Regions from separate parts of the Janthinobacterium sp. 1_2014MBL_MicDiv genome, predicted to be linked through region 2. Evidence: riboswitches for the same ligand, from Rfam matches in the RefSeq annotation. Region 2 holds a riboswitch; the other holds the start of a gene.
The links. Region 2 has a riboswitch for FMN ahead of YQ44_RS11085 (6,7-dimethyl-8-ribityllumazine synthase). Riboswitches for the same ligand answer to the same signal wherever they lie in the genome.
Positions count from the first base shown of each region.

Region 1: linked by a shared signal. The riboswitch ahead of ribB (3,4-dihydroxy-2-butanone-4-phosphate synthase) and the one ahead of YQ44_RS11085 (6,7-dimethyl-8-ribityllumazine synthase) in region 2 are both predicted to bind FMN.

Region 1 covers NZ_CP011319.1:1,734,995-1,739,203, forward strand. Annotated here, with positions in the region: gene YQ44_RS07735 (MFS transporter) at 1-988, shown strand, start outside; gene ribB (3,4-dihydroxy-2-butanone-4-phosphate synthase) at 993-1,640, opposite strand; FMN riboswitch at 1,735-1,885, opposite strand; gene YQ44_RS07745 (M16 family metallopeptidase) at 2,071-4,209, shown strand, end outside.
Region 2 covers NZ_CP011319.1:2,556,805-2,561,013, forward strand. Annotated here, with positions in the region: gene YQ44_RS11080 (TonB-dependent receptor) at 1-2,228, shown strand, start outside; FMN riboswitch at 2,303-2,464, shown strand; gene YQ44_RS11085 (6,7-dimethyl-8-ribityllumazine synthase) at 2,637-3,140, shown strand; gene YQ44_RS11090 (ABC transporter substrate-binding protein) at 3,184-4,209, opposite strand, start outside.

The sequences.
Region 1 (4,209 bases), 820 kb from region 2:
CTTCGACGACGAGCGCGAACGCACGCGCATGCTCGGTGCCTGGTCGGCGCTGGTGGGCGTGGCGGGCGCGTCCGGTCCCCTGATCGGCGGCATCCTCGTGCACCAGTTCGGCTGGCGCAGCGTCTTCTGGGTGAACGTGCCGCTGGGCGTGCTGGCCATCGTCATGGCGCAGGTGCTGCTGGCCGCGCCGGCCCGCCAGCCGCGCGACCTGTCGCTGTTCAGCCATGCGCTGGGCGTGGCGGCGCTGGCGGGCCTGAGTTTCGTGCTGATCGAAGGTCCCGTGCTGGGCTGGCTGTCGCTGGGCGTGCTGGCGGCAGGGGCATGGACGGTATTGGCCGCCTGGCAATTGCTGCGGCGCGAGCGCAGCGGCAGCCATCCGCTGTTGCCGCGCGCACTGTTTCACAGCAGCAGTTTTGGCGCGGCCAATGGCGTGGGATTTTTGATTAACTTTTGCGTCTTCGGCCAGCTGTTTTTATTGAGCCTGTTCCTGCAGCAAGCGGGCGGCGCCGACGCCTTGCAGTCGGGCCTGCGCCTGCTGCCCATGATGGCGGCCTACACGGTGGGCAATTTCATGGCTGGGAGTATTGCGGCGCGGCATGGCACGCGCCTGCCGATGCTGTTCGGTTTGCTGGTGGGCGCCGTCATGGCGCTGCTGTTGATGGCCTTGCGCCCCGGCACGCCGTTTGCGCTGCTGGCGCTGGGCACGGCCGTCATGAACGTGGCCATCGGCATCGCCATTCCCGCCATGACGGCCACCGTGATGCGGGTGGCCGGCAAGCAGCATGCGAACAGCGCGGCGGCGGCCCTGAATGCGAACCGGCAGATCGGCGCCCTGGTGGGCGTGGCCCTGATCGGCAGCATCCTGCACATGGTGCCCGACTGGTCGCTGCGCCTGCCGCTGGCCTACGCGACGATTGCCGCCGCGTATGGCCTGGCGGCGGCACTCGTCCACCGCCACGTGCACATGCCGCAGGCCGTGGCGGCCTGAAGGTTTATTGCTCGCGCGTGCTGCGCCACTCGACCAGTTCCTCGATGGTGAGGATGGGCATGCCATGCAGTTCCGCGAAGCGTTCGATATCGTCGCCGCGCATCATGGTGCCGTCCGGATTCATCAGCTCGCACAGCACGGCGGCCGGGTTCAGGCCCGCCATGCGCGACAGGTCGACGGAACCCTCCGTGTGGCCACGACGCTCGAGCACGCCACCGGGCGCGGCGCGCAGGGGGAAGACGTGGCCCGGACGCACCAGGTCGGCCGGCTTGGCGTCCTTGGCGATGGCGGCGCGGATGGTGGTGACCCTGTCGGCGGCCGACACGCCCGTCGTGACGCCATCGCGCGCCTCGATGGAGACGGTAAACGGCGTGCCGTAGCGGCTGCCGTTGTCGGACGACATGGGCGGCAATTCCAGCGCGCTGACGACGTCCGTCGGCAGGCACAGGCAGACGATGCCGCTGCATTCGCGGATCAGCAGGGCCATGGTTTCATTCGTCAGTTTTTCCGCCGACAGGATCAGGTCGGCTTCGTTTTCACGGTCGAAATCGTCGAGCAGGATGACGGGGATGCCGGCGCGCATGGCGGCCAGGGCGGACTGGATGCGACCTTCGAGGTCGTTGGAAAGCAGGGTATAGCTGTTGACTAACATGGTGAAACGCTCCTCGCATAGGCGAAAAACGCTGCAGGGCAAGCGAATAGACGCAACTGGCCGCATCGCCGTGGCGATGGGACATCACACTACTGCACATCTTCTTTCATCCGGACTATACCGTCGGCTCTAGGTTTGCACTAGATCTGCTGACCCTGCCAAAAGGAATTTGACAGGCGCTCGCGGGCTTGACCGTTGCCGGTCTTACCGCCGGTGGGGAATCGCACCCCGCCCCGAAGACGTATTGTTGTGCCGGTCCACATGACCGGCGGCAATACTGTAGCACAATTGAAAAAACCTGGCAGGGCACGGTCGAGTTTGTTATTCGACAAAGTTCCCTTGGGAAAGTCGTTTCCCCTAAGCTGTTTTTAATCGCGGAAAGTCGATTTCGGTGTAAGGTATGCTTACTGAATCTTACGCAAGGCACTACATGAAGCTGAGTAAATTACGCCTGATTTCGGGCGCCGTCCTGCTGGCATGCGCCTGCATGGCCCAGGCTGAAATCCGTTTGAGCGACCCCTTGCCGCTGGCACCAGAAGTTACCGTAGGTACATTGCCGAATGGCTTGACCTACTACATCAAGAAAAATGCCCGTCCGGCACAGAAAGTCGAGCTGCGCCTCGTGGTGAAGGCCGGCTCCATCCTGGAAGACGACGACCAGCAAGGGCTGGCGCATTTCACGGAACACATGGCTTTCAACGGTTCCACGCATTTCAAGCGCAATGAACTGATTTCTTACCTGCAATCGATCGGCGTGAAATTCGGCGCCGACCTGAATGCCTACACGAGCTTTGATGAAACGGTGTACGTGTTGCCGATCCCGACGAACAGGAAAGGCAACCTGGAAAAGGGTTTCCTCGTGCTGGAAGACTGGGCGCATGGCTTGAAGTTCAATCCGGCCGACATCAACAGCGAGCGCGGCATCGTGCTGGAAGAGGCGCGCCTGGGCAAGGGCGCCAGCGACCGCATGAACAAGGTGCTGTATCCGAAATTGCTGAACGGTTCGCGCTATGCGGAACGCATGCCGATCGGCAAGGAATCCGTGCTGAAGACCTTCAAGCCGGAAGCCATCAAGCGTTTCTACCAGGACTGGTACCGTCCCGACCTGATGGCCGTGATGGTGGTGGGCGACGTCGAGCCGAAGCAGGCCGAAGCGATGATACGCGCGCATTTCGGCAAGCTGAAAAATCCCGCGAAACCGCGTCCGCGCGTGTATGCGGAAGTGCCGCAGCGCTCGCAGACGGAAGCGCTGGTGATCACGGACAAGGAGGCGGCCGACAATTCCGTCTTCATCCGCTACCCGATCCGCGCCGCGCAGGAACCCGTCACCATTGCCGACTACCGGCGCCAGATGATCGAAAACCTGTACGGCCAGATGCTCAGTGCTCGCATGCAGGAATTGTCGCAGCAGGCCAATCCGCCTTTCATCCAGGGCGGCAGCAGCATGGGCAAGCTGGTGCGCGGCTATGAATCGTTCAGCGCGTATGCCTTGCTGGGCAAGGGCGGCGTGCAGCCCGCCATCGATGCGCTGGTGCAAGAAGATGAACGGGCGCGCCGTTTCGGTTTCAGCCAGGATGAGCTGGACCGCGCGCGCAAGGACATGTTGCGCAACTACGAACGGGCCTACAACGAGCGCGACAAGTCCGATTCGGCCGGTTTCGTGGCCGAGTATTCGCGCAACTTCCTCGAACAGGAAGCCATCCCCGGCATCGCCAACGAGCTGCTGTATGCACGGGAACTCTTGCCGCAAGTGACCTTGCAGGAAATCAACGAGACGGTGGCCAAGGTAATCCCCGACCAGCAAAAGAAACTGGTGGTCTACATGGGCGCCGAGCCGAAGGCGGGCGATACGGCGTCCGCCGTGCCGACGCAGCAGCAATTGCTCGATGCGGTCGCCAGTGCCGAGCAGCAAAAGGTTGAGCCGCGCACGGAAAAAGTCCTCGCCAGCGAACTGATGGCAGGTCCGCCGGCCGGCGGCAGCATCGTCAGCGAAACCCTCAACCGCGCCATCGGCGTGACGGAACTCAAACTGGGCAACGGCGTGCGCGTGCTGCTGAAACCGACGGACTTCAAGAATGACCAGGTGCTGATGGGGTCGACGCGTTTCGGCGGCCAGTCGCTGTTCGGCGACGCCGATATCTACAACGCCCGTTACGCCAGCGCCGTCGTCGGCAGCATGGGCTTGAAGGACCTGGCGCCGCTGGACCTGCAAAAAGTGCTGGCCGGCAAAACGGTCAACGTGGGCGCCTCGCTGGGCGAGCTGAGCGAAGGCTTTGGCGGCTCGTCCAGCAGCGCCGACGTGGAAGCCATGCTGCAGCTGGTGTACCTGTATTTCCACGACGTCCGCAAGGATGACGGCCTGTACCAGTCCTTCATCGGCAAGCAGCAGGACCTGGCGAAGAACAGCATGGCGCAGCCGGAAGCCGTGTTCTACGACGCCATCCAGCATGCCATGTTTGGCGACGGCCCCCGCGTGGAAGGCGTGCCGCGCGCCGAGGATTTCGATCGTGTGGGCCTGGAGCGGTCGCTGGAGATTTTCCGCCAGCGTTTTTCCAGCGCGCGCGACATG
Region 2 (4,209 bases):
TCATCGCCACGGCCGACGCGAACGGCGCCGGCGAGGGCGCCTCCTTGCAATCGGTGACGGTGACGGCGCAAAAGCGCGAGGAATCCGCGCAGAAGGTGCCGAGCGCGATCACGGTCCTGGGCGGCAAGGAGCTGCTCGACACGGGCATCGGCCGCTCGGCCAGCGAAATCCTCAATTACGTGCCGAACGCCTCGGCCGGCACGCAGCAGCATGGCCGGCCGCGCTGGTGGATACGCGGCGTCGGCGCGGGCCAGCAGCAGATCGACTTCCCCAATCCCGTCGGCTTCTATCTCGACGACGTCTACATCAGCAACTCCAGCGCCACGGGCTTTCCCCTGTTCGACCTGGACCGGGTGGAAGTGCTGCGCGGGCCGCAGGGCACCTTGTGGGGCAAGAATACGACGGGCGGTGCCATCAACGTCATTTCGCGCAAGCCCTCGTTCAAGTCCAGCGGCTACGCCAAGCTGGACTACGGCAGCTACGACACCAAGCTGGCCGAAGGGGCCATCGGCGGCGCGCTGGTCGACGAGGTGCTGGCGGGGCGGCTGTCCTTCCACACGGAGCAGCAGGACCGGGGCCGCTTCCGCAACCTGTTTACGGGCGAGCGCGACGGAAAACTCAAGGACAGCGCCATCCGCGGCCAGCTCAAGGCCCTGATCGGGCGCGACCTGACGGCCAATCTGAACCTGCATTACCGCGACTACACGACCAAGGGCGCCACCACCACGGTGGCCAGCTATGGCGCCAATGGCGTCTACCGCAATGGCTACGTCCCCAGCACGAATCCGGACGACGTGAGCACGAACGCGCCGGCCGACAGCGACGTGAAACAGGGCGGCGCCCAGCTGAACCTGGAATACGCGCTGGGCGAGCTGACCCTGACCTCGATCACCGGCTATGAAAACTTCCGCAACGAGGCGACGGGCGACAGCGATAACACGCCGCTGGAAGTGGGGCGCAGCCGCTCGAAGGCGAGCAGCCGCCAGGTGTCGCAGGAGCTGCGATTGACGTCGCCGCAGAACGGCGCCGTGAGCTGGGTGGCGGGCCTGTTCTACTTCAATGAAAAGATCGATTCCGATGCGGCCGGCGCGCGCCTGCCCAACGGCACGGTGCCGGGGCTGGCGGGCAGCACGCAGCCCGTCGGCTACAACCGCACCATCTACCAGCACAAGGCGCGCAGCGCGGCCATCTTCGGCAGCACGACCGTCAACTTCAGCGAGCAGCTGCTGTCCACGTTCGGCCTGCGCTGGACCACGGAAACCAAGGACCTGGACCTGCGCCGCGTGCAGGCCGCATCGAACACGGTGACGTTCGGCGATCCTTCCAACTGGTGGAACACGGTCCGGGGCGGCAATTACGCGGCCGCCTCCGTGGCCAACAACAACTTCACGTCGAATCCCTCGACCACGTGGAATGCGCTGACCTACGACGTGACGCCCGAGTACCGCTTCAGCCGCACCCTGCGCGGCTACCTGAAATACGCGCACGGCATCAAGTCGGGCGGCTACAACACGAGCGCCACGGACGTGCGCGCCCTGAACACGGTGAAGCCGGAGACCCTGAACTCGTTCGAGGCGGGCATCAAGTCCGAATGGCTGGATGGCCGCCTGAATTTCAACGCCAACGTCTTCCACTATGACTACAAGAACGTGCAGGTGAATATCACGGGCGTGTACAACGGCGACCCCACGCAAAGCGTGAATTATCTGCAGAACGTGCGCAAGGCCCACGTGAACGGCGCAGAATTCGAGGTCGAGGCGCAGCCGACGGACAATCTGCACATCAACGCCAACGTGGGCCTGCTGCGCACAGAATTCGACGATTTCGCCATCCAGAACAATGGCGGCGACCGTTCCGGCAATGAATTCGTGCGCTCGCCCCACGTGACGGCCCTGCTGGCAGCCGACTACCGCTACCCGCTGGGCAATGGCGCGCAGCTGGTCTTCAGCGGCGACGTGCGCTACACGTCCAAGCAGTACTACTATGTCGACCCGCAAAGCGACGCGCGTGGCTTGCTGAACCAGGGCGGCTTCGCGCTGGCCAATGCGCGCCTGTCGTATGTGCTGCCGGGCGGCAAGCAGCGGATCACGGCGTATGCGAACAACCTGGCCGACAAGGTCTACCGCAACCATACGCTCACCAGCTTCGTGCCGGGCGCCGTGAATGGCGACACCGTCATCATCGGCCAGGGCCGCACGGTGGGGGCGTCGTACACGCTGCAGTTCTAGGCGCGCGGGGCAGGGACAGGGGCGATATGCTATAGTCGCCGGGCGTGGCTGCCGCACCCTGTGCGGCGGCCACGCGACGTTCTCAGGGCGGGGTGCGATTCCCCACCGGCGGTAATGGCATGCGTGCCTAGCCCGCGAGCGCTTGCCGGCACGGTCTTCGGACCGGGACGGCAAGGTCAGCAGACCCGGTGCGATTCCGGGGCCGACGGTATAGTCCGGATAAAGAGAGAGCGGGATGTATCATTGTGTTGCTGCCGGCCTGCGCCCGGCGCATGGACGGCCTGCGTTTGCCGTCGGTGCGCGTGCGTATGTCTGCATGCCCAGTAGGGCGCGGCTGTTCTGCGCCTGTCATATCCCCTTCGATCCCATGCCCTGTTTTTATCATTCTTGAAAACAGGAGTTTCTTATATGTCACAACCTTCACACGCCGCACCCGGCAAGCGCATCGCTTTCATCCAGGCGGGCTGGCACCGCGACATCGTCGCCCAATGCCGCCTGTCCTTCATCGCTGACATGGCGGTCCTCGGCTTTGCCGAAAACGAGATCGATGTCATCGACGTCGCCGGCGCCTTTGAAATCCCCCTGCATGCGCAAGCGCTGGCCAGGAGCGGCCGGTACGCGGCGATTGCCGCTTCCGCGCTGGTGGTCGACGGCGGCATCTACCGCCATGACTTCGTCGCCGACGCCGTCATTTCCGGCATGATGCAGGTGCAGCTGGCGACGGGCGTGCCCGTGCTGTCGGCCGTGCTGACCCCGCACCACTTCCACGCGGGCCACGAACACCAGGAGTTCTACTTCCAGCACTTCAAGGTCAAGGGCGCGGAACTGGCCACGGCTTGCGCGGCCACCATCCATTCGCTGCAGCGGCTGGCGCAACCGGCCAGTGCGCCGCATGCGGCGCTGGCCGCCTGAGCGGCAATGCCGGGGCCAGCGCATGCGAATGCGCAGGCCTTTTTTACGCCGCCTGCAGCAGCAGCGCTGCCAGCCGCCGCTGCGCTTCCTCCAGGGGGCGGCGGTCGATCCAGGCATCGATGTCGACGTCGCGGTCGAGGAAACCGTGCTGCAGCTGGAAATCCTTCTGCTGGCGGAACAGGGCCACCTTCTCGTCGGACAGGTCGGGCGCCAGCGTCAAATGAAAACCGTCGCGGTAGGCTTCGGCCACGGCGTCGGCGCCGGCCCGCGTCTCGCCCTGCAGGATGGCCAGCACGTCGGCCTGGTGGTTGCGCGCCCAGTGCGCGGCGCGCAGCGTCTGCGTCAGAAAGCGCACGACCAGCTCGAAGTGCTGCTCCAGCATCGTTTCATGCACGGTGATCGGGCGCGGCGTGCCGTTATTCACGCGGAAGCGGCGGTCGGGCAGGGCGTCGATGTCGATGCCCACTTCCAGCCCCGCCGCGCGTGCCGCCTCGGCCGCCGCTGCGCCTTTCACGTAGACGGCGTCGACTTCGCCGCGCAGCAGCGGGCCTATGCCTTGCCATAGCCCCGCGCCCAGGTTCTGCGCCGCTGGCGCCTCGCCTCCCACTTCCACCAGCCGCACGTCGTCGAGCGTCAAGCCGGCCGACGCCAGCACGCCCTTGTAGCCGGCCAGGCTCATGCCGCGCGCGATGCTGCGGCCGCGCCGGTTCTCGCGCAAATCCTCGGCGCGGAAGGCGGGCAGCGCCAGGCGCTTGCCCTGCAGCTGCGCCGGCGTCGCGATGCCGGCGCCGGGGCGCACGAGGATGGCTTGCCATTCGTCTATCCATGTGAGGCCGATCAGGCGCGTGGGCGCCCCTTGCGCGCGCGCGGGCAGGGCCAGCAGGTTGCCGCCTTCGCGCACGAGCGTGGACAGGCCATGGTCGTAATGGTGGCGCGCCAGTTCGCCGCCCACTTCCTGCAGGGTTTTCAGGGCGATGCCGTCGCGGGCGAATTCCTCTTCCAGCCAGCCCAGCTTGTAGGCCAGGCCCGTGGCCGTGGGCACGGGGCAGCGCGTGAACCAGACGGTATC